Linked DNA regions of Arthrobacter globiformis. The protein of the gene in region 2 interacts with the protein of the main gene of each other region in a pairwise test. Links are inferred from orthologs where the notes say so. Each region holds a gene or a part of one and is shown on either strand. Other genes may lie near its edges. The genes, in order: dnaE and QF036_RS16425.

Region 1 (4,345 bases), 1.5 Mb from region 2 along the record:
CGTGCCGGTACTCAAGGACGTTTCCGGCTGGCTGATCGGCAAGATCCAGATGCGCCTGTCCTTCGAGAACAACGCCGTAGTGGTGGTCGAAGTGGTGGAAGGGCAGGTTGGCGAGGACGGCTCACCGCTGCTCTATCACTCCGGAACCTACGGGCAGCCCGTTCCGCTGGACTACGAAATCTGAACGGCTGCGGGAACCGAACGGCTGCGGGACCTGGACGCAGGAAAGTCTAGGCGTCCAGGCAGGCCGGGCCCAGCAGCACCTTCAGGTCCCCGAACAGTGACGGGTTCGGATTCACGCGCAGGTGCACGGGAAGCGCCATGACCTCGATCCGGCTGTCGCCCTGCAGGTTCACCCGGACCTCGGAGTTGCCGCGGTGGTTGCGCAGCACGTCCCCCAGTTCTGTGACCACGGCCTCGGTGGCCTTGTGCGTGGGCATGGTGATCACCAGCGGTCCATTGGTGCCCTGGCTCAGGTCCGGGACGGAGAGCTCCATGCAGTTCAGGGTCACGGCACCGTCGTCACGCCGCTGCAGCCGGCCCTTCACCACTACGATCAGGTCCTCGGCGAGAACCGAGGCAATCGGCCCGTAGACCTGGCCGAAGAACATGACCTCCATGGAACCGCCGAGGTCCTCGATCTCCGCCCGGGCATAGGCGTTGCCGCTGGCCTTGGCGATCCGGCGGCTCAGTGAGGTGATCATGCCCGCGATCGTGACGATGGCGCCGTCCTGTGGCCCGTCCTCCGCGATGATCGAGGTGATGGACTGGTCGGCGTGCTGGCTCAGGACGCCTTCCAGGCCCTGCAGCGGGTGGTCTGAGACGTACAGGCCCAGCATGTCCCGCTCGAATGCGAGCTTGTCCTTCTTTTCCCATTCCGGCAGGTCGGGGATCTCGATGCTGAGCGACGACTCGGACTCGGCCTCGTCGAAGCCGGCAAAGAGATCGAACTGGCCGATGGCCTCGTTGCGCTTGAGGGTAATGACCGAGTCGATGGCTTCTTCGTGGATCATCGCCAGAGCGCGGCGGTGGTGGCCCAGCGAGTCAAAGGCTCCGGCCTTGATCAGCGATTCGATGGTGCGCTTGTTGCACACCACTGCCGGGACCTTCATGAGGTAGTCCTTGAAGGAACTGTAGGCGCCTTCTTTTTCGCGCGCGGCCACCATGGCCTCGACCACGTTGACGCCGACGTTGCGGATGGCGCCCATGCCGAAGCGGATGTCCTCCCCCACTGGGGTGAAGTTCAGGGCGGACTCGTTGACGTCCGGCGGCAGCACCGTGATGCCCATGCGCCGGCATTCGTTGAGGTAGATCGCGGACTTGTCCTTGTCGTCGCCGACCGAGGTCAGCAGCGCGGCCATGTACTCCGGCGCGTAGTGCGCCTTCAGGTACGCCGTCCAGTACGAGATCACGCCGTACGCGGCCGAGTGGGCCTTGTTGAAGGCGTAGTCGGAGAAGGGCAGCAGGATGTCCCACAGGGTCTTGACGGCCTCCATGGAGTAGCCGTTGTCCTGCATGCCCTGGGAGAAGCCGGCAAACTGCTTGTCCAGCTCGGACTTCTTCTTCTTACCCATGGCGCGGCGCAGGATGTCTGCCTGGCCGAGGGAATAGCCGGCGAGCTTCTGCGCCACGGCCATAACCTGCTCCTGGTACACGATGAGGCCGAACGTGCCGCCGAGGATCTCCTTGAGGGGTTCCTCGAGTTCCGGGTGGATGGGGATGACTTCCTGGATCCCGTTCTTGCGCAGCGCGTAGTCGGTGTGTGCGTTGGCGCCCATGGGTCCCGGGCGGTACAGCGCGAGCACGGCGGAGATGTCTTCGAAGTTGTCAGGCTTCATGAGTTTGAGCAGGGACCGCATGGGGCCGCCATCGAGCTGGAAAACGCCCAGCGTGTCACCGCGGGCCAGCAACTCGTAGGACGCCGCGTCGTCCAACTCCAGGGTTTCGAGGTCCAGATCGACGCCGCGGTTCATCTTGATGTTTTCCAGTGCATCGGAAATGATCGTCAGGTTTCGCAGCCCAAGGAAGTCCATCTTGATCAGGCCGAGGCCTTCGGACGTCGGATAGTCGAACTGGGTGATGACCTGGCCGTCCTGGAAGCGGCGCATGATCGGAATGACGTCGATGATGGGGTCCGAGGACATGATCACGCCGGCCGCGTGCACGCCCCATTGCCGCTTCAGGCCCTCAATGCCCAGTGCGGTCTCGAAAACCTTGGCAGCCTCGGGGTCCGTGCTGATCAGCTGCCGGAAATCCCCCGCCTCGCTGTAGCGCTTGGCGTCCTTGTTCTGAATGTCGGCAAGCGGAATATCCTTCGCCATCACGGCCGGCGGCAGTGCCTTGGTCAGCTGTTCACCCATGCTGAAGGGGTAGCCGAGCACGCGGGAGGAGTCCTTCAGCGCCTGCTTGGTCTTGATGGTGCCGTACGTGACGATCATGGCTACGCGCTCGTCGCCGTATTTCCGGGTCACATAGTCGATGACCTCGGGACGGCGCCGGTCATCGAAGTCGACGTCGAAGTCAGGCATGGAGACGCGGTCAGGGTTCAGGAACCGCTCGAAGATCAAGCCGTGGTGCAGTGGGTCAAGGTCGGTGATGCGCATGGCGTAGGCCACCATGGAGCCTGCACCGGAGCCACGTCCGGGACCCACCCGGATGCCGTTGTTCTTGGCCCAGTTGATGAAGTCCGCCACCACGAGGAAATAGCCCGGGAAGCCCATCGAGGTGATGACTTCGAGCTCGTAGTCGGCCTGCTTGCGGACCTTGTCCGGGATGCCCTGGGGGTAGCGGTAATGGAGGCCCTTGTCGACCTCCTTGACCAGCCAGGACGTTTCGTCCTCGCCCTCGGGGCAGGGGAACCGGGGCATGTAGTTGGCACCGGTGTTGAAGGACACCTCGCACCGCTCGGCGATCAGGAGAGTGTTGTCGCACGCCTCGGGGTGGTCGCGGAACAGCTCGCGCATTTCCCGCGGCGACTTCAGGTAGTATCCGCTGCCGGAGAACGCGAACCGGGAGCCGCCGTTGTCGTACGTGGGTTCGAGCAGCGTGGAGCCGGACTGGATGGCCAGCAGTGCCTCGTGCGCCTTGGCATCATGCTCGTGGGTGTAGTGGAGGTCGTTGGTGGCAACGAGCGGGAGGTTCAGCTCCTTGGCCAGCCGCAGGAGGTCACCGGTGACCCGGCGTTCAATGTCCAGCCCGTGGTCCATGAGTTCGCAGAAGTAGTTCTCCGCACCGAAGATGTCCCGGAACTCCGCAGCGGCTTCCAGGGCTTCGCGGTACTGGCCTAGCCGCAGCCGGGTCTGGACCTCGCCCGAGGGGCAGCCGGTGGTGGCGATGAGCCCTTCGGAGTAGGTGTTCAGCAGCTCCCGGTCCAGCCGGGGCCACTTGCCGAAGACCGAATCCAGGGAGGCGATCGAGGAGGCGCGGAACAGGTTCCGCATGCCCACATTGTTGTAGCTCAGCAGGGTCATGTGGGTGTAGGAGCCGCCGCCGGAGACGTCGTCCTTTCGCTGGCTCTCGTCACCCCAGCGGACGCGGGACTTGTCGCCGCGCGCAGTCCCGGGAGTCACATACGCTTCCACGCCGATGATGGGCTTGATGCCCTTGTCGGTGGCCTTCCGCCAGAAGTCAAAGGCACCGAAGAGGTAGCCGTGGTCGGTGGTCGCCAGGGCGGGCATCCCCAGCCGCTCCGTTTCATCGAACAGCTCCCCGAGCCTCGCGGCGCCGTCCAGCATCGAGTACTCGGTGTGGGTGTGGAGATGTACGAACGAGTCATTGCTGGAAGTCACCGGACCATTCTAGTGCCGACCCCCTGACAATTAATGCCGGCGTGCCGCAGGCTCAGGCCTTGCCGGTGCCCAGGACTTCCAATGCGTAGGCGAGGTCCTCGGGGTACTCGCTGGTCACGGTGACGCGTTCCCCGGTGCGCGGGTGGTCAAAGCCCAGTTCACGGGCGTGCAGCCACTGGCGGGTGAGCCCTAGGGTGGCAGCGAGCCGCGGGTCGGCCCCGTAGGTGAGGTCTCCGGCACAGGGATGCCGGAGCGCGGCGAAATGGACCCTGATCTGGTGGGTCCGGCCGGTCTCCAGGTGCACCTCCACCAGGGTGGCCTTGCCGAACGCCTCGAGGACCTCGTAGTGCGTCACCGATGGCCGGCCGTCCTCGATGACGGCGAAGCGCCAGTCGTGGCCGGGATGCCGGCCGATCGGGGCGTCGATGGTGCCCTCCAGGGGGTCCGGCAGGCCCTGGACCACCGCGTGGTAGACCTTGTCCACGGTGCGTTCCTTGAACGCCCGCTTGAGGGCGGTGTAGGCAGGTTCTGTCTTGGCCACCACCATCACCCCGGAG
Region 2 (3,218 bases):
CCTCAACGACGGAGCAGTGGTGGTGGTCGAACGGTCATCCCGCGCCACCGAACCCGCGTGGCCCGAAGGCCTGGAGCGGTTTGCCGAGAAGAAGTACGGCGAGACCCGGCTGTGGTATGCCGAACCGTCCAGCGGCCAGGATGTGGACCTCGCGCTGGAGGCCGAGGACTGAGCCACTTGGTCCGGGCCGCCGAGGCCAACAACCGGGCTAGTGCGGCAGCCCGGCTAGTCGGACAGCCCGGCTAGTCCGACAACCGGTCCAGTTCCACGCCGGCCAGGACCCTGGCCGGATGGGGTCCGCGTGCCGTGAGGGCGGAGGTCCATTCCGGCGGCCACGGCTTCCTGGTGCCGGCAAGGATGATGTTCCCCGGATACTTTCCCGTGAACATGCCCGCCTCGGCGCAGGCGGCGACGTCCGTCATGGCCCTCCGCAGCCCGGCCACCTGGCTCCGGACCAGAGTCAGGCCCGGTTCGTCGCCGACATTCACGATCAGCACGCCCCGTTCCGTGAGGAGTGCAGCGGCTTCCTCGTAGAACCCGGTGCAGGCGATGTGCGCGGGCGCCTCCGGGCCGGAGAAGATGTCCAGGATGACGACGTCGAAACGCAGATCCGCGGGCAGTTCCGCCAAGGCGGCGCGCGCGTCGCCGATAACGGTATGGAGGTCGGTACCGTCTGGCAGCGGCAGGCGATCCAGCACGAAATCGAGCAGCTCCCGCTCCAGCTCCACGGCGTACTGCACGGAGCCGGGACGGGTCGCCTGGATGTACCGCGCCAGGGTCAGGGCACCGGCACCCAGGTGAAGCGCACGGATGGGTTCACCCCACGGAGCGGCGAGGTCCACGATGTGCCCGATGCGGCGCAGGTATTCGTAGAAGATGTCCTCGGGGTCGGCCAGGTCCACGTGGGACTGCTCGGCCCCGCCGATGCTGAGCACGAACCCGCCGTCTGTATAGGTATCCGGTTCGATGACGGCGTGCTGGCCGGTGGCGCGCAGGAAGCGCGATGCCCGGGACGCGCCGTCGGCCATGGTCAGAGCCTCTCCCGGAGGGTCGCCAGCCGTGCGGCGGCCTCCTCGAGGACTTCGTTGCGCTTGCAGAACGCGAACCGCAGCAGGCTGCGCGTCCGTTCCGCGCCCTCGGGGTGGCAGAACACGGGCACCGGGATCGCTGCCACGCCCACCAGCCCTGGCAGCCGCCGGGCCAGGTCCACTGAGTCCCTGATGCCCAGCGGCAACGTGTCCACGTTAACGAAGTAGGTGCCATCGGGAGTGAACACGTCCAGGCCGGCTGCGCGCAGCCCCTCGCTGAGGATGTCGCGCTTTTTCCGCAGTGTGGCGGAGACGCCCTCGTAAAACTCGTCCGGCAGGGCCAGGGCCGTGGCGATGGCACTCTGGAACGGGGTGCCGGAACTGTACGTGAGGAACTGCTTCACCGTCCGGATCGCCGCTACCAGGTGCTCCGGGCCGCTCAGCCAGCCGACCTTCCATCCGGTGAAGGAGAACGTCTTGCCCGCCGAGGAGATGGTGACCGTCCTGTCGGCGGCCCCCGGCAGCGTGGCCACCGGTATGTGGCGGACGCCGAACGTGAGGTGCTCGTACACCTCGTCGGTGATGATGATCGCGTCATGCTTCCGGGCGAGGTCGACGACGCGCTGAAGCACCTCGCGCGGGAAGACCGCGCCGGTGGGGTTGTGCGGGTTGTTCAGCAGCACGACTTTGGTGCGGTCGGTGAACGCCGCTTCGAGGGCTGCGGAATCAGGGAGGAAATCGGGGGCCAGCAGAGGGGCAGTGACATGCGTGGCGCCGGAGAGCCCGATGATCGCGCCGTAGGAGTCGTAGAACGGTTCGAAGGTCAGGACCTCATCGCCGGGGCCGACGAACGCCAGCAGGGACGCGGCGATCCCCTCGGTGGCGCCGGTGGTGACGATGATTTCAGTGTCCGGGTCCTGCTCCAGTCCATAGAACCGGCTCTGGTGTGCGGACACGGCCTCCCGCAGCTGGGGGATCCCCTTGCCGGGTGCGTACTGGTTGGAGCCAGCCGCGATCGCGGCCTGGGCGGCCGCCTTGATCTCCGCGGGGCCGTCCTCGTCGGGGAAACCCTGCCCCAGATTGATGGCGCCGGTCTGCATGGCCAGCGTGGTCATCTCCTCGAAGATCGTCACGCCCAAAGCGCCGTCACTTGCCAGCAGGTTTGCCCCGGTGGCCGCACGCTGCCAGGGCGCCGGAAGTGTTTGTGTCATTGGTTTCCTGCCTGTCTGTTCAGCCCCGGCCCCGAGGCGGCCGGTGCCCAAGTCATGGTATCCCGGCCCGCCGATACGGTAGGTTCGGAGCATGAGACGCGCCGTATGCCCTGGCTCCTTCGACCCCATCCACAATGGACACCTCGAGGTCATCGCCAGAGCCGCGAGCCTCTTTGATGAAGTGATCGTCGCCGTGTCCACCAACTATGCCAAGAAGTACCGCTTTCCTTTGGAGGAACGGATCGAGATGGCACGGGAGACGCTGGCCTCCCTCCGGGGCATCGTCGTGGAACCCGTCGGGGAGGGCCTGCTGGCGGAGTACTGCCGGCAGCGCGGCGTGTCCGCCATCGTGAAGGGGCTGCGGTCGTCGTCGGACTTTGACTACGAGCTTCCCATGGCGACGATGAACCGCCAGCTAAGCGGAGTGGAGACGGTGTTCCTTCCCGCGGAGGCGCACTACCTTCACCTGTCGTCCACCCTCATCAAGGAAGTGGCCTCCCTGGGCGGGAGCGTGTCCGAGTACGTTCCCAGGTCCGTGTTGAAACGCCTTCTTGCGGGCGGCGCGCCTTAGGCCGGCCAGCCCTCCAGGGGGTAGGCTTATGCGGTACGTTTCCGGTGCACGCCGGCCGCGTGCCCCGGCGTGGCATCCGGTTTGAGTCCGTCAGGGAGTTCAGGCTAAGATGGTACGTCGGTCATATGTTCAACAGGAGTTCTCATTAAGCGAGATGCAAGTTCGCCCTTGATGCTAGATGTCAAGGACCTCGGACGCAGTCCGGGGAGCATGCGTACACTGACGGAACATGTACCCGCGCCGGGGGATCTCGGCGTGGCGCTCATTGGCGTCCAGGAAGGCTCGGATATCGAGCTCGACCTGAAGCTTGAGGCCGTACACGAAGGAATTCTGGTATCAGGTACTGCCTTCACCGAAGTAAAAGGTGAGTGCGGCCGATGCCTGGATCCCCTTGCGTATGACCTTGAG

The links.
Region 1: the proteins of QF036_RS16425 (region 2) and dnaE interact in binary tests that used the Escherichia coli proteins (3 or more experiments, as listed by UniProt). The link is inferred for Arthrobacter globiformis from one-to-one orthologs.

Annotation. Positions count from the first base shown.
Region 1 is NZ_JAUSYZ010000001.1:2,136,927-2,141,271, reverse strand. What follows is about bases 31-4,143. They hold dnaE (DNA polymerase III subunit alpha), read right to left. Parts: upstream 3,789-4,143; coding sequence 231-3,788; downstream 31-230. Other genes in these bases: QF036_RS09655 (RluA family pseudouridine synthase), read right to left, coding at 3,841-4,143; QF036_RS09665 (flavin reductase family protein), read left to right, coding at 31-184. In the rest of the region: more of QF036_RS09665, read left to right, coding at 1-30; more of QF036_RS09655, read right to left, coding at 4,144-4,345. UniProt on the Escherichia coli protein: DNA polymerase III is a complex, multichain enzyme responsible for most of the replicative synthesis in bacteria. This DNA polymerase also exhibits 3' to 5' exonuclease activity. The alpha chain is the DNA polymerase catalytic subunit.
Region 2 is NZ_JAUSYZ010000001.1:3,593,655-3,596,872, reverse strand. The notes cover bases 136-3,121. They hold QF036_RS16425 (aminotransferase class I/II-fold pyridoxal phosphate-dependent enzyme), read right to left. Parts: upstream 2,240-3,121; coding sequence 1,031-2,239; downstream 136-1,030. Other genes in these bases: QF036_RS16415 (YceD family protein), read left to right, coding at 2,979-3,121; coaD (pantetheine-phosphate adenylyltransferase), read left to right, coding at 2,331-2,810; QF036_RS16430 (spermidine synthase), read right to left, coding at 243-1,028; rsmD (16S rRNA (guanine(966)-N(2))-methyltransferase RsmD), read left to right, coding at 136-172. In the rest of the region: more of rsmD, read left to right, coding at 1-135; more of QF036_RS16415, read left to right, coding at 3,122-3,218. UniProt on the Escherichia coli protein: Shows aminotransferase activity with methionine and histidine as substrates, and to a lesser extent also with phenylalanine.